DNA from 3 places in the Alkalibacillus flavidus genome. Region 3 is predicted to be linked to each of the others. Evidence: riboswitches for the same ligand, from Rfam matches in the RefSeq annotation. Region 3 holds a riboswitch; each other region holds the start of a gene.
What was found. Region 3 has a riboswitch for thiamine pyrophosphate ahead of tenA (thiaminase II). Riboswitches for the same ligand answer to the same signal wherever they lie in the genome.
Positions count from the first base shown of each region.

Region 1: linked by a shared signal. The riboswitch ahead of ABID56_RS07070 (ABC transporter substrate-binding protein) and the one ahead of tenA (thiaminase II) in region 3 are both predicted to bind thiamine pyrophosphate.
Region 2: linked by a shared signal. The riboswitch ahead of ABID56_RS12180 (YkoF family thiamine/hydroxymethylpyrimidine-binding protein) and the one ahead of tenA (thiaminase II) in region 3 are both predicted to bind thiamine pyrophosphate.

Region 1 is NZ_JBEPMX010000006.1:64,293-69,965, forward strand. It holds gene ABID56_RS07050 (zinc ribbon domain-containing protein) at 1-742, opposite strand, end outside; gene ABID56_RS07055 (double zinc ribbon domain-containing protein) at 739-1,116, opposite strand; gene ABID56_RS07060 (hypothetical protein) at 1,186-1,335, opposite strand; gene ABID56_RS07065 (acyl-CoA synthetase) at 1,457-3,049, opposite strand; TPP riboswitch at 3,354-3,463, shown strand; gene ABID56_RS07070 (ABC transporter substrate-binding protein) at 3,562-4,554, shown strand; gene ABID56_RS07075 (thiamine-binding protein) at 4,558-4,857, shown strand; gene ABID56_RS07080 (ABC transporter permease) at 4,850-5,629, shown strand; gene ABID56_RS07085 (ABC transporter ATP-binding protein) at 5,616-5,673, shown strand, end outside.
Region 2 is NZ_JBEPMX010000016.1:16,481-22,153, reverse strand. It holds gene ABID56_RS12190 (aldehyde dehydrogenase family protein) at 55-1,503, opposite strand; gene ABID56_RS12185 (HD domain-containing protein) at 1,558-2,259, opposite strand; TPP riboswitch at 2,320-2,422, shown strand; gene ABID56_RS12180 (YkoF family thiamine/hydroxymethylpyrimidine-binding protein) at 2,517-3,107, shown strand; gene ABID56_RS12175 (ECF transporter S component) at 3,118-3,726, shown strand; gene ABID56_RS12170 (ABC transporter ATP-binding protein) at 3,716-5,290, shown strand; gene ABID56_RS12165 (energy-coupling factor transporter transmembrane component T family protein) at 5,274-5,673, shown strand, end outside.
Region 3 is NZ_JBEPMX010000003.1:212,465-218,137, reverse strand. It holds gene ABID56_RS05000 (hypothetical protein) at 74-421, shown strand; TPP riboswitch at 555-663, shown strand; TPP riboswitch at 919-1,024, shown strand; gene tenA (thiaminase II) at 1,062-1,748, shown strand; gene thiD (bifunctional hydroxymethylpyrimidine kinase/phosphomethylpyrimidine kinase) at 1,745-2,545, shown strand; gene thiM (hydroxyethylthiazole kinase) at 2,542-3,282, shown strand; gene thiE (thiamine phosphate synthase) at 3,275-3,886, shown strand; gene ABID56_RS04975 (IS30 family transposase) at 4,967-5,673, shown strand, end outside.

The sequences.
Region 1 (5,673 bases), on a different contig from region 3:
TCATCGCCATCGATGTTAAACTGATAGACGACCGCATCCGACGATAGATCCAACCACTAACACCTGCTAGCACCATTAGTAATATCGTATAATGTGGCATCGCCACGGTCCCTGTTGTCTCCATTCTATCCTCAGTCGTTTCATCACTATGCGGTTGCGGAACATATGACAGACGACTTTGTTCGAAGTTAAGGCCGTGACTAATCAACACCTTTTCTCGCCACGTTAAAAACGAGTCGGAATCCATAATCGTCATACTATCGACGTTTTCTCTATTGACTAACGTTTCTTCACGTCGAAATTGCTGAAGATTCCCTTCAGCTTGTGCGGCGGTTTGTCCATATTCATACAATACGTTGTGTCCACTCGTCAGCACATTCGATTGGTCGTCCTCGTATGTAGGAACAAATTCACTGACTGCAATCATTATGGCAAACAACATAACTACAAACGGTAAAGTCATCAAAAGCGATTTTATTAACGCTCGTTTCGGTTCTTGTTGCCAACTTAATGCCGCCCGCTTCGCTGTAAATGTCGGTGTTCTAAACCGTGCGAACGACTCACCACACACATGGCAATATGAGCTGTCTCCTTCACGCCACGCACCACAATAATGACATGATTCACGCATCGAATCATCTACATAAGGCGGGTGTACAACTGGCTCGAGAGGGTGGCCATCGACGTGACAATAATTCGCATCAGACGGATTTTCTGCCCCGCACTGTCTGCAATAAATCACGATGAAACCTCCTCATGCCGCATTCCACACACGTGACAAAACGTCGCACCTACAAGCAAATACGTACCACAATTAATGCACGCGTCATCTTGATGATCTTGTTTTAAAAACGACAGCGTTTGACCACACGCATGACAATATGTATCTGATTCACCGACGACAGCCCCACACGTGCACGTTTTATGTAACTCGTCTTGCTCGCGTAAACGATGCAATAAATCGTCTATTTTTTGCAACCGCTTCGCATAATCTTCGAGCTCTTCGCTATACAATTGGCCTAATCGATATTGATGATAAATCGATGCTCCAAGTTCAGCAAGAAGCGTTGATTTATCAGCTTGCAACCGAGCCTTTTCTGTTGCTTGATCCGTCATTAGCCTTCCCCTTTATTCGTAGAAATCAATATTTTCTTAATTGTATCATAATTTATCCGAAAACAAATGCTATGACGATTTCTCGTGCTTCATATCTAGCAATAATCCGACAATTCCTCCTAATAGCACGTTCGTGATAATAAGTGGATTAACTTGCCCCGCAAAAACAAACGTCAACACACCGCCAATAAGCGCCATTAACCAAGTATTGTAACTCATAAACACACTCCATTATATCCATTTTTTCTATATTATAGCATATCCTCCTATATCACCGAATGCCTTCTCACCCTGCTAAGCCATTAAAAAGACCGGCATCGACGCCGGCCTTTTCACACCCTTATTGATTCGTCACCGATTCGTATTGATCACGCAACGCGCGTTTTAACACTTTTCCGCTCGGATTCTTCGGTAGTTGATCGGTGACCTCCACATATTTCGGGACTTTAAATTTAGTCAGCTTTTCAGCACAAAACTGCACGACGTCATCTTTAGACAACTCATAGCCTTCTTTCGGCACGACAATCGCTGTCACCGCTTCAATCCAATACGCATCAGGCAGACCGACCACCGCGACCTCTGACACACCCTCTAACTCATAAATCGCTTCTTCCACTTCCCGACTCGAAACATTAACGCCACCTGTATTAATCATATCCTTTTTGCGGTCCACAATCGTAATATACCCTTCGTCATCCATCATGCCTAAGTCCCCGCTATGGAACCAACCATTTTGGAACACTTCCGCCGTTTTATCCGGGTCATTTAAATATCCTTTCATCGCATGAGGTGTGCGATGAACAATTTCTCCAACTTCACCACGAGGCACTTCCTCGCCTTGATCATCGACGAGTTTCGTTTGCACATTTAATGACGGTTTCCCTGCCGAACCGAGTTTTCGCAATTGATCTTCTGGCTGGAGCGCTGTCGCAAGCGGGGCGACTTCTGTTTGTCCGTAAAAATTCCAAAACTTCGCATTTGGCAATCGTTCCGCTAATTCCTTTAATATTTCCCGGGGCATAATCGCTGCACCGTAATAACATTTTTCAAGCGTCGATAAATCCCGCTTATCAAAATCAGGATGACGCAAGAGGGCAATCCACACAGTCGGTGGTGCGAACAATTGCGTAGCCCCTTCACGCTCGATCGTTTCTAAAATTCCTTCAGGTGTAGCATTCGGTAAAATCACTCCACTCGCCCCTAAGTAAATGCTTGGCCCTAAAAATACGTGGAGTTGCGCACTATGGTACATCGGAAGCGCATGTACCATCACATCACGGCTTTCCATCTTACCATCGACGACACAACTGACGTACTCACTCACCAAACTTTTATGCGATAACATAACGCCTTTCGGTCGCGATTCTGTCCCACTCGTGTATAACACATGCGCTAAGTCTTCATCTGCTAAATCTTCATCCACGAGCGTCGTCGGCTGATCCGAACGCACCGCTTGAAGGGATTGCCAATCCGCCAGATCACTTGAAACCGCTTCGCCATCAGCTAAATCCATGACAAACTTAAAATGGATTGAATCTCGTTTCACCGCTTCTTCCAATACAGGCGCAAAATCGGTTGACGCCACCAGCCCCGTTGCTTGCGAATGTTCTAAAATATACGCCACATCATCGTGTGACAACATATAGTTGATTGGAATCATCACAGCTCCAAGTCGTGCGAGCGCAAATTTTAACACGACGAAATCGAGACTGTTTTTCGACATCACCGTAATCATATCGCCTTTCACCATGCCTTGCTCGCGAAACGCATGCGCTGTTTGATTCACTAAATCGTCCAACTCAGCATACGTAACACGCCGTCCTTCATACGCTAGCGCAAACTTGTCCGGCATCCGCTCGCGCGTCCGTAACAATAAGTCACCTAATGTGTTTCGTCTCGTACGTTCCAACATTTGATTCAAATCGTTCGACATCACGTGAAACACTCCCCCAAATTTGTTCTGATGACTTACAAATCTGAAAATTCTAATTATTATTATAAAATAGTATATGGCCCAATTCAAGTGAAGATGCTTTTTCGGAAAATCGCCGAAAAATCCCGAGATTTCGCCGTATATTTTCGTAAAATCGCCGTATAATCTGAAAAAATCGCCGTATCCCTCCTGAAAATCGCCGTATCAATCGGTCGTGCGGATCACGTGATAAACAAATACGAAGTAATCGTTGCAATTGTTACAAGATTGTGGCACACTGAAATGGAATAAAAATCAAAATAGACATAAGTTGTAGGGGGACCAGTGTTGCTGGTTGAGATTGTATCCGTAAGATACTGACTCTTAGAACCTGAACTGGCTAAGACCAGCGTAGGGAACACATCGACTCGACGTAATTAATCAACGTTTGTGTGCCCTAGGCGAACTATTCCTAGGGCTTTTTTAATACCTCCAACTTATGGCTAAACACAATTTGGGGAGGTTTTTCTAAGATGAAAAAATGGATTTTGATCATGGTAGTAAGTTTGTTACTCGTCGCATGCGGCGGGGAAAGTGAAGACAACACAGAAAACAGTGACAACGAAAGCGTGAAAGTCGTCCTCGATTGGACGCCTAACACAAATCATACTGGCCTATATGTCGCACAAGCGGAAGGGTATTTTGAAGAACACGGTTTAAATGTTGAGATAATGCTTCCAGGTGAATCGTCAGCCGATCAGCTCATCGCATCAGGCCAGGCCGATTTTGGGGTCAGTTTTCAAGAAAGCATTACGGAAGCACGCGCCCAAGACGTGCCGGTCGTTTCCATCGCAGCGGTCATTCAGCACAATACATCAGGTTTCGCTTCTTTAGAAGAAAAAGGCATAACATCTCCTGAAGATTTTGAAGGTAAAACGTACGGCGGATGGGGTGCCCCACTCGAAAAAGCGGTCATTTCATCTGTGATGCAACAGGAAAATGCCGACGTTGAAAAAGTCGATATCGTCAATATGGGAGACACAGACTTTTTTACAGCCGTTGAGCGCCAAGACATCGATTTCGGCTGGATTTATTACGGTTGGGATGGCATTGAAGCTGAACTTCGTGGCACTGATCTGAACATGATTTATTTAACTGAATATAGTGACAAACTAGATTACTACACACCAGTACTCGCGACAAACGAAACGATGATTGATGAACAACCTGAAGTCGTCGAAAGCTTCGTCGCAGCAGCGTCAGAAGGCTATCAATTTGCGATCGACAACCCTGAACAAGCAGCGGATATATTAATCGAAGCCGAACCTGATTTAGACGAAGAACTCGTGCGCGAAAGCCAAAAATGGTTATCGCCGCGCTATCAAGATGACGCACCACAATGGGGTCATCAAAAACTGGACGTCTGGGAAAATTACGCCGAATGGATGAACGAACACGACCTTCTTGAAGGCGAATTTGACGCAGAATCAGCCTTTACGAACGACTTTTTACCCAAGGAGGAGTAACACATGGCTAATACATTATTAAGCATTCAAGTCATCCCGAAAACACCCGGGCCAAACGACGACGTCATTCCATACGTCGATGAAGCGATTCACGTCATCGCTTCATCGGGCGTCAAATACGAAGTCGGGCCGCTTGAGACGACGATGGAAGGCGAACTGTCTGAATTACTTGCCATTGTCGAACAAATTAACCGAAAAATGATCGACATCGGCTGTCCGAACGTGATCGCCCAGGTGAAAATTGCGCATTATCCAGAAGGGGCGTCAATGGATGCGTTAACGGAGAAGCATCGCGATGCGTAACCTAATCATACAAGGGTGGCGGCCGGCGCTCGTTTTAATTGTTTTATTCGCCGGTTGGGAATTAAGTACGGTCGTGTTTAACATCGAAAAGTGGTTTTTACCCCCACCGAGCGATATTATCACAGTCGGCGTCACCGAATGGACCGATTATAACCAGCACGTATTCGCGACGTTAAAACTGATCGTGATCGGTTTCGTGATCGGAAGTGCAAGCGGTGTCGGCATTGCAATCGCACTTCATTTAGTGCCGTTTTTACGCCAATCGATGTATCCGCTTATTATTTTATCGCAAAACATTCCAATCATCGTCTTGGCTCCACTTCTCGTCGGCTGGTTCGGTTTCGGCATGTTCCCTAAATTAATCGTGATCACACTTGTGTGCTTTTTCCCGATTGCGATTTCATTATTAAGTGGCTTCCAGCAAGCTGACCGCGATCTAAGCCATTACATGCAAATGGCTGGCGCGACCAAACGGCAAATCTTTCGTAAATTAGAGTGGCCAAATGCGTTGCCGTCTTTATTTTCTGGTTTGAAAATTTCGGCCACATACAGCGTGATGGGGGCTGTCATCTCTGAATGGTTAGGCGCCAACAACGGACTCGGTGTCTATATGACGCTTGCTTCGTCCTCATTCCGACCCGACCGTATCTTCGTCGCGATTTTCATCATCGTCGCGATTAGTTTATTATTCTTTTTACTCATCGTCTGGCTCGAAAAGCGCGTCATCCACTGGCAAACAGCAGAAAAGAGGGATTCCCATGACACACCTTGATGTAAAACACATTCAGCAATCATTCGGCGATCAACACGTTTTAG
Region 2 (5,673 bases), on a different contig from region 3:
CACAAACGTAAAAATCCCCCTTAGCACAACGCCAAGAGGGATGTCATTCATTTATTAAAATGTGTAATTTAAACTAATCATTTTCCGGTTCACCATTTCGTGAATGGCGTATTTCACGCCTTCGTAACCGTACCCTGACTGTTTGCGCCCACCATAAGGCATGTGGTCAAATCGTAATGTTGGGACGTCATTGACTAATACTTGGCCGACATTGATTCGGTGTGACATATCGATCGCTTGCTTCATGTCATTCGAAAATAGGCCAGCACTTAATCCGTATTGACTGTCATTAATCGCGTGTAACGCTTCATCACTTGATTGAACGCGATTAATGATGACGACGGGACCGAATGCTTCCTCTTTTGAAATTTTAGCGTCTGCTGGGACGTCGGTTAAGACAGTTGGTTCAATGCCTTGTTCTTGTTTTTGCCCGCCTGTCACGATATTAGCGCCGAGTTGTTTTGCTTCGTTGATCCATTCCATTAATCCTTCTTGTGATTGTTCGTCGATTAAGTTGGACAAGTCTGTATTGTTATCGAGTGGATCGCCGAATGTAAGCTTCTCCGTTTCTTGGACGAACTGGTCTAGAAATGAATCGAAAATGTCGTCGTGTACGTATACGCGCTGTGTACTAATGCAGACTTGTCCGTTATAGGAAAACGCTCCATTAACTGTTTTACTTACGACGTCATCTAGGCGGTCGTGCATGCTTTTATCGACGTACAACGCTGAGTTATTACCGAGTTCCAGGGTGACTTTTTTCAGCCCGGCTTGAGATTTAATGTCACGTCCGACACGCGGGCTACCTGTGAATGTTATTTTCTTCACGTCATCACTGTTAAGCAGTACCTCACCTAAATTTTTGCCGTCGCCAGGGATGACTTGATAAGCGTCGCTTGGAAGGCCCGCTTCAACGAGTGCTTCTCGTAACAAAATCGCTGATAACGGCGTTTTCTCAGCTGGTTTAACGATCATTGTATTGCCTGATGCAATGGCTGGTCCGACTTTATGCACGACTAAATTTAATGGAAAATTAAACGGTGTAATCGCGCCAATCACACCTATCGGCTCATATATGGTATACGCATCGCGTCCGGCTCCATTAGGCGCTGCGTCCATCGGAATCGATTCGCCTTCTAATTTACGTGCCTCAACGGAAGCAAACTTTAACGTCTGAACGGTACGATCGACTTCCCCTAACGCATATTTGATCGGTTTACCCGCTTCTTGCGCAATCGTTTCAGCTACCATTTGTTTTTGGTCGGCAATAATGTCGCTCGCACGGTTTAAAATATCGGATCGTTCATGCGCAGGCATTGAGCGGACTGTTTCAAATGCATCACTCGCAAGGTTGACCGCTTTTAACATTTGCCCCTGACTGCATTCTGGAACTCTTACAATTTCTTCTTTCGTATGAGGGTTCATTAACGCATACGTTTCGGTTGCGTTTTTCGTTAATTCATCAAGATAGGGTTGATACTGCAACATCATATCACCTTCCATAGTTTATTACGTCTCCCTTTACTATTCCACAAAATTTCATAAACGTAACACCCTTTAAGCAAATCCATCCCATTCAGCAAAAAATTGTTGCAAATATTGCTCCATAAATTGGTGACGTTCGCAGGCGATCCGATAACCTTCTTCCGTATTCATCTTATCTTTCAATGTTAATAATTTTTCATAAAAATGATTGATGGCAGAACTGTCGCCACGACGATATTGGTCTGGTGTCATGGATTCGCGCGGGAATAAATTCGGATCATGAATGGGACTTCCTTTTGACCCTGAATAAGTAAAACAACGTGCAATCCCGACTGCCCCAATCGCATCGAGCCGGTCAGCATCTTGAACGACCTCCGCTTCAAGACTCGGTAAGGCCTCAAAACCGTGTTTAAACGAAATGGTATCGATAATAGCGAGAATCTGATCTATGTGATATTGCGACACACCTTGATTCTCGAGCCACGATTCAAGATTCGCCCGTTCAAGATCAGGGTCAACCACAACTTTATCATCTATGACATCATGTAGAAGGGCTCCCATCGTCACAACCCACGCATCAACTGTTTCCGTTTTCGAGATGTGTTGAGCATTGTGAACAACGCGTACAATATGCCACCAGTCATGACCCGATCCTTCTGATTCAAGTTTTTCTTTCACCATCTGTTCCGTTCGTCTAATTATCTCTTTTTCATCTTCCATGACTGTGATGCCACCTTTTTTCATAAACTCTCGACAAATTCCGTCACCTTTCACCGTTTACAAATCCTAATCCTTTTATTATGATGTAAGTATAACAAAACTGCATACGTGATGAACATGCACTAGGGGAGCTACGTCGTGTGGCTGAGAAGGAATGTCCTGACCCTCAAGACCCGAACTAGATAATACTAGCGTGGGGAAGTGCAGTGAGGCTTGAACAACTGTAAGCACGACCACACTAAGGCTGAACTGCATTCCCACGGGATGCAGTTTTTTTGTTATGACACTACATTTTAAGGAGGCGATTCGTCATGACGAATCAACAGTGTGGAACTAGTCGCATCGCAGGTGTTCAGTTTACACTCTTTCCGATGAGCGACAACTTTGTGGACATTATTTTGTCTGCATTAGATGAGGTCGACCATTCGAGTGTGTGGAAGGAAACAGATGATGTCACAACGTGTATGAGAGGTAAAATCGTGCATATTTTTGATATCACGAAAGCGATCTTCTTACACGCTGCTAAAACAGGTGAACACGTCGCGATGAGTGGTACCTTTTCAGTCGGTTGCCCAGGTGATAACGAAGCGGACGTGTATATGGCAGAAAGTGACGAGCCGGTCAACGCGCCTAACTTAAGTGCCAACGAACAACAAGCTGGGTGTAAATTTGCCATTCACCCTCTTGGTCGCGACGATTATATGGACAAAATTTACGAACAAATCGACTTATCAAAAGCGCGCGGCGTTGATGTCAGTCCGTCCCATTATATGACGCGTTTAGACGGCGATGTTGCATCGATCTTTGATGCTATGGAAGAAGCTTTCGAAGCTGTGCAGCAAGAGGTATCGCATACGACAATGACCTTTACGATTTCGGCGAATAGCCCGTCTAATCGATAGGAGGATAACCATGACAAAACAATGGAAGTTAAAAGAAATTGTCTTAATGTCCATTTTGGGTGTGGCATTTGCGGTTATTTATTTATTAGCGTTCGGTTTAGGTCAGGGACTCGTCGGGTTGTTAACACCTTTTGGGATCGGGCCATTAGGATATGAGTTTATTTATGGCATTTGGTTTATCGTGTCAATCATCGCAGCCTATATTATCCGTAAGCCTGGTGCTGCATTCACGTCGGAGTTAATCGCTGGTACTGTTGAAGTCTTGATCGGCAGTCCGGCTGGCCCTCAATTAATCATGAGCGCTGCTGTCCAAGGCTTAGGTGCAGAAACGGCTTTTGCCCTTACAAAATGGCAAGATTATCGTACTCGCATCTTAGTGTTAGCTGGTGTTATGACAGCCATCTTTAGTTTTGCGTGGCATTTTTACTCTGCCGGATTTTATGCCTACGAATACTGGTTAGTTGCTATTATGTTAGTCACAAGAATCATCAGTAGCATTCTAATCACAGGGCTTCTCGGTAAATGGCTAAGTGATCAATTAGCTAAAACAGGTGTACTAAGAGGGTACGCGCTTGGAAAAGAACATCGACAAAAAGGTGAGCACCATCATGTCTCATAAACCGGTCCTAACTGCCGAACATTATTCATTTAGTTATGAGACATTAGATCAACCAACATTGGATGACTTAACGTTCTCATTGTATGACAATGAGGCGACGTTGTTGATTGGGCCAAGTGGTTCTGGTAAATCGAGTTTGTCCCTTTGTTTAAATGGTTTATACCCTGATGCGGTTGAAGGTGTCGCATCAGGGGAGATCTTTTACCGAGGTCACTTGATTAAAGACTTCGCTAAAGGAGCACTTAACCAACAAATCGGCATCGTATTTCAAGACCCTGAGAGTCAGTTTTGTATGATCACGGTTGAGGATGAACTCGCATTCACCCTGGAAAATTGCCAAGTACCACGGGACGAAATCGAGCACCGGATCAACCAGATACTGAACCATATCGGAATGATTGACTATAAACAACAAGCAATCCATACACTTTCGGGCGGTCAAAAACAAAAAATCGCACTCGCGTCGGTGTTATTGCTTGAACCAGACGTTCTCATTCTCGATGAACCGACGGCCAATTTAGACCCGATGAGTCGGTTAGAATTTATTCAATTAATTGAACAATTGCGCATGACTATGGCGCTAACGATTCTAATCATCGAGCATCAGGCAGACGACTGGCTTAAACTGATCGATCGAGCCCTCGTTTTAAACCAAGACGGTCAACTGATAGAAGATGGTCCTGTCGATACAATCTTTCAAACAAAACAGACCGTGTTAATGGAACATGGCATCTTCATCCCTGAACAATACAGGCGTCATAACCACCCACGCAAGCCGACTATAGACGCAGTGCACCGTAAGCCGTGTCTCGCGATGAAGAATGTTTCATTTTCAAGAAACCATTCACCTATATTACAGCATATCAATATGACCTTTCATCAAGGTGAAATGATAGCAATTGTCGGTGAGAACGGCGCAGGTAAATCAACATTATTACAATTAATAGCTCGGCTTTTACAACCAAATGACGGGGCAATTACCTTTTTAGAAAAATCGCTCAACGATTGGAAAGAAGCAGCGTTACGTCAACATATGGGCTTTGTATTTCAAAACCCTGAACATCAGTTTCTGACAGACACAACGTATGATGAAGTGGCTTTCAGTATGACGTTGAACGGTTACGACTACGACACAATCAACAGACGAACAACTCAATTATTAAGTGACTTTCAATTACTTCAAGAAAAGTGGCAAAACCCGTTTGCGTTAAGCGGAGGTCAAAAACGCCGCCTCAGTGTCGCGACTATGTTAGACGAAACACCTGATTTATTGTTATTTGATGAACCAACATTTGGCCAAGATGCTCAAACAACTGCAGAATTAATGCATCTGATGACCAATATTCAAAAGCAAGGAACGACGATTGTTTTCGTCACGCATGACATGGACTTAGTCGATCAATATTGCGAATCTGTTTATGTGCTTCATGATCAAAAGGTACAATATTACAACGATCCTAAAACCCTTTGGCAACAAGACACCTTATTAAATCAAGCACGATTACGAAAACCATCTCGACTAGAAGAAGAGAAAGTGGGTGTCGTCCATGGTGTCAGCCGTTAATCCAACTGTTAAAGCAATTGCGATTTTAATTCCAGGGGTTTTACTAGGATTAACTTTCGACATTTACACGCCACTCGTTTATTTGTTGTTCGTATTCGTTGTAACTTTATGGCTGTCTGATATTCCATTCAAGCGATGGATTACGTTTTTCGCCCCATTCGTTTTGTTCATCGCATCGTTTTCGTGGGCTAGATTATTATATACGAGTGACACATTTCAAGGGGGATCGGTTCTCTTTTCATTTTGGACGTTCGAGGTCACAACTGGTGGTGTCGCAGTTGCGATTAGCTTAGCGTTACGCTCATTATGTTTTATCGCATTATCCCTTTTGTTTATCCTGACAACAGATTCGACGAAATTCATGTTAAGTTTGATGCAGCAAT
Region 3 (5,673 bases):
ACTATAAAAAAAGGTGGGATTTTGAAATGAAATGGGAGAGTAAAGATTCAAACGACAAGTGGTTGTTTTAGGTATGTTCTCAGATCGTCTTCACATTAATCAATTAGGTAAAGATTTGGCCATTTATTCGATTGAATTATTAATTAAATTTTGCAACTCCAATTCACATCAACTGCATTACTGGAGGGTCGTTGGCGCTGAAAATGAAGAGTGGGAGGATTTTCTTGAACTTTTTGAGCAGGAAGACCCTTATCCCTTTGAATATGAATTAACGGAAGAACCTAACGGAGGTCAAGACCATATTATAGCGTGCTCTAGCTTTACAACTGAACATGATTTAATCACAAGTGTTCAAGGATATGGATTTGATAAAGAAAGTAAGAAGGTTTTATCTACGAATCTATTTAATATTATTAGATAGATTTTTAGAAATTTCAGATTCCAGCATTGCAATGACGAGCAAGCTGAGTGTAATATAGAAAATATTTCTCTTACAAAAGATGCATAACTTTCTGAACTTTGTTACACTATTATTATCCAAGTGAATAATGAAGTTCAACTACTAGGGGTGCCTGTTAAACGGGCTGAGAGGAAAGCTTTACTTTCCGACTCTTGGGACCTGATCTGGGTGATGCCAGCGTGGGGAAGTAGTCAACATAAAATTGACAAACCGGGTCCCATTTATTAAGGGATCCGGTTTTTTGTTTTCATTTTCCCATTATTCATGAGAAGAGGAGGGGGAATAGATGATGACCATGGTTGATTTGTTAGCTTTGAGAAGACTTAGAATATAGTTGCTTGTTTGGTAAGGGTGAATCTTACTTTTTTAAAGCATGCTATAAACTGAATTATTACCATTTCACTTGGATGTTAAAGATAATGGTAATTGAAGTGACCAACCGTTGTCATAAATGTATAAAACGTTGCTAGGGGCGCGAATATCATCGCTGAGATAAGGCAAAGCCTTAGTCCCTTTGAACCTGATTCGGGTCATACCGACGAAGGGAAGCACTCAAAATTTCGAGTGGTTTCCTGTATACAAAACAAGGAGGCTATTTTTTATGACTTTTACAGAAGAATTGAGAAGAGAAAACGATGATATATTTCAGGCGATTTTTGATCATCCGTTTGTTCGTGGACTTGGAGAAGGCGAGTTACCAGACGAAGCAGTTGCTCATTATGTGAAGGCGGACTATGAATATTTGAATACGTTCATGCAGCTATATGGAACGGCGGTATCTCAATCGAAAAAACGCGAGGATATTGCTTTTTTCCAGGCACAAATCGCTTTTGTACTTGGAGATGAGATCCATCCACACCATAACTTGTGTAACTATATTGGTGTGCCATACGAAGAACTTCAAGGCTTCCCGCTACCGCCTACGGCTGACCATTACCGTACACATATGAAAAGTGTCGCGACGGAAGGGCTTCTCGGTAAAACAATCGCAGCCATGCTACCATGTCCGTGGACGTATCAGGAAATCGGCCAGGAACTGAAGAAAGAATTCTCTCCGGAGCCTGATCATCCTTTTTATGAATGGATTGAATTTTATGCTGATGATTCGATTACTTACACGACTGACTACTTGTTGAAGCGTCTAAATGAAGAAGCTGAAGCAGCCTCTTCTGAGGATCGCAAGCTTATGAAAGATGCTTTTAGAAAGAGTTGTCAGCTGGAATATGCTTTCTGGGAGATGTCTTATACGATCGAAGGTTGGCCGGTTGGAGAGGGGGTGCTGAAATGAAGCCTTTTACAGCCCTTACGATTGCTGGTTCTGATTCTGGAGGAGGAGCTGGTATACAGGCAGATCTCAAAACATTTGAAGAATGGGAAGTGTATGGCATGTCTGTGCTCACCTCGCTAACAGCCCAGAATACGACAGGCGTTCAAGGTGTTCATCATGTTCCAGCGTTCTTTATTGAAACACAACTTACGGCCATTGAAGAAGATTTGCCTGTCGATGTCATCAAAACTGGAATGATAGCGACGTTAGAGACGGCAAAAATGATAGGGACATGGATCGCACGTCAGAATATTCCTTATGTCTGTGATCCAGTTATGGTGTCTGCCAGTGGTTACCCGCTCATGGAAGAAGAGACACGGGCTGCTTTATCTGAGTACCTGTTTCCTTATGCAACGGTCATCACACCGAATATACCTGAAGCGGAAACATTACTAGAGATGGAAATAAGCACAGAACGTGACATGGAAGAAGCAGCCCAGCGTTTGGTAAAAGAATTTGGAGCAGGTGGAGCACTTGTTAAAGGAGGTCATCTAGATGGAGAAGCGGTGGACGTATTATATGACGGAGAAGAAGTTAGAATGTATCGAGAGGATAAGATTCTGACAGAGAATACGCATGGTACTGGTTGCACGTATGCTTCGGCGATTGCGGCCAATCTGGCGATGAAACGAACACTTTCGGGTGCTGTCGAACAGGCAAAGCCCTTCATCACTGAAGCCATCCGTTATTCTTTTGATATTGGATCTGGGAAAGGTCCTACCAATCATTGGGCTTACAGAAAGGAGAGAGAACAATGAATCTTGAACAATTGAGGGAAGAACGCCCACTCGTTCATCACATCACGAATGAGGTAGTCATGAACTTTACTGCGAATGGTCTGCTCGCATTCGGTGGCAGTCCTGTTATGTCTAAGGAAAAAGAAGAGATTGAAGAAATGGCCGGTATCGCGAATGCCATCGTATTGAATATTGGTACCGTCAGGAAAGAGGATTTAGAAACTATGATTAAAGCAGGAAGAACTGCAAATAAAGCAGGGGTTCCTGTGCTTCTAGATCCTGTTGGTGCGGGTGCAACGACTTTCAGGAAACAGGCGGTTCAAAGGATTGTGAATGAAGTCGATATCTCTGTCGTGAAGGGGAATGCTGGAGAGATAGGTGCGCTTGCCGATATTCCTTTGAAGGTAAAAGGCGTGGATTCCGAAGAAGGTGGGGATGCAGAAGTCATTGCTTTAGAAGCGGCGAAGACTTTACAGACGAGGGTTGTAGTGACTGGAGAGACAGATGTCATTAGTGATGGAAAAGACTTCTTCACGTCTTCGCACGGAACACCACTCCTCGGTTACATTACAGGTGCAGGGTGTCTGCTCGGATCTCTGATAGCCGCCTGCATTTCTATTGAGGAAGAGAAAATAGAAGCAGTACAGTTCGCTATTAATTTCTACAATAAAGCTGCCGAACGTGCTGAGAAGAAAGCGGGAGGCCCTGGGACATTTATTCCTCACCTGCTAGATGAATTGGGGGAGACCGATGACTGACTTTCTGCACACGTATTTCATCATGGGCAGTCAGGATTGCAGGGAGGATCCGGAAATGGTGTTACAACAGGCGATTAATGGTGGCATTACAACCTTTCAATTCCGAGAAAAGGGTAAAAATGCGCTGAGTGGGCAGGCAAAGATAGAGCTTGGTCACCGTTTGCGAAGGATTTGTAAAGACTACGGCATCCCTTTCTTTGTAAATGATGATATTGAAATTGTTCGTGAATTGGAAGCAGACGGCGTTCATATTGGTCAGGACGACAGTGATATTAGGGAAATTCGGGAAATGTTTCCTGAGCTCCTAATAGGGCTATCCATTTCTACAACTGAAGAGCTTCATGTCAGTCGTTGGGATTTGGCTGACTACCTTGGTGTCGGTCCTGTGTTCAAAACTTCTTCAAAGGATGATGCGAAAGAAGTAATTGGCATCGAAGGTCTTCGTTTTATCCAAGAACAGGTGCCATTGCCTGTCGTCGCAATAGGGGGTATTGATGAATCGAATGCTCAGCAGGTGAGACAGACAGGTGCAGGGGTAAGTGTGATTTCAGCTATTTCAAGGAGTGAACAGCCGAATGAAACCGTTAAACGTTTGAAGAAATAGAGATGATATAGAGAATGTTCGTTGGTGAAATTTTAACATGGCATTCAATTTGATTTTGATGCGGTTGATTAACTGAACTCATCCAAAATCAACGATATTGATATTAATAGAGAAAATTTCTTAGACTCAATGTTATTTGCCCCTATTTGTAATATCGAAAGAGGAGACGAAATGGTACTTGTAGAAGAGGAAAGCAGTACGTCTACGAAATGATTGACCGTGAAGTTGTTAAGCCTAACGTATGTGAAAACGTTGAAGGGAAATAATACTAATCCTTGTCAGTTAAAATAGACTGGTGCAAGCTCGAGTTAATATCGGCTTCCCACCAGTCTATTTACTGTAATAATACTGGGTTAATTTTTGGAGTTTAGTGCAGTAAACATATGCTTCATCTTCATTACATTTTCAAAATTGGTTTAATGGTGCTTCTATTTGAGGAATCGGCAAATGCCTGGTTAATCTCCTCAGCAACCAAGTTCCCTTATGACAATGCCGTTGCTGAAACAACCTTCAAGGTAATCAAAATAGAGTTTGTATAAGGTACCGATTTTATTGAACGATAAGACAGTTGACCTTGAATTTTTTGATTTTGTGCACCGGTTCAATTATATCCTATCCATCAATCACTTAATTACTTATCACCTGTCACGTTCAAGTTGAAAGACCTTAACGTTTTTGTCTAGTTTAGTGTTAGCACACTAAACTATGTTAATGTATGAGAAAAGTTATTCAATCTACTTTCTGCTTGGTTAGTTTTTCTCTAAAAGTAGGTGCTCAACTTATAATGGACTTTTAGGAGAAATAGATAATTTATTGAGGGAGGAGAAATGGATATGAATACCAAAATTTATATATTTTTATTAGTTATTCTTGGAGTGAATATTTTGAGATATGGCACTTACATATTAGAAGGGGGTATCAGGATTTATGATACTTTTTTATTTTTAGTTAATCTTATAGCATTTATAACTGTTATTGTTTATACAACCCGGATTGTAAAATTAAGCGAGACACTATAAAAGGACATGTCATGATATACTCAACCCATAACCTACCAAAGTTAAGGAGAGTGTATCTGACATGTCCTACACCCATCTTACCAAAACCGAATTGGTATTCATAGAAGAATATCATGCATTTGGTCTATCAGGACGTAAAATTGCTAAGAAGTTAAAACGTGGTCATGAGAGCGTTTATCGCATCATCAGGAAACTGGCTGAAGGAATGACCGCAAAAGAGATTCATCTTCAATATCAAACGAACAAAGCCAACTGGGGTCGTCCCAAGATTGAACTACCTGATTCTGAAACAGATTACATCCAAGAAAAGGTTCGTTCTGGCTGGACGCCAGATGTCATTAAAGGCCGAAATGAAAAGCCTATTTCCTGCCGTATGCGTACCTTATATCGTCTGTTTCAATCAGGTGTATTTAACCAAGAAGACCTCCCTATGCAAGGCAAACGAAAACCCAACGGTCACCAAGAAAAGCGAGGGAAACAAAGCTTTAGACGCCGTATTGAAGATCGAGACCATGACTACCCCAACTACCATCAAGAATTCGGCCAATTAGAAGGTGACACCATCGTTGGCTACCAACACAAGAGTGCTGTTTTGACCTTGGTTGAGCGTTTAACCAAATGCATGATTGCGATTAAACCAGCAGGAAGAAAAGCATCCGACATTGAAACAAGCTTGAACCATTGGCTTAATCCGTTACCCAAACACTTATTCAAATCCATCATCTTTGACTATGGTAAGGAATTCTCTAATTGGAAGGCCATTAGTAA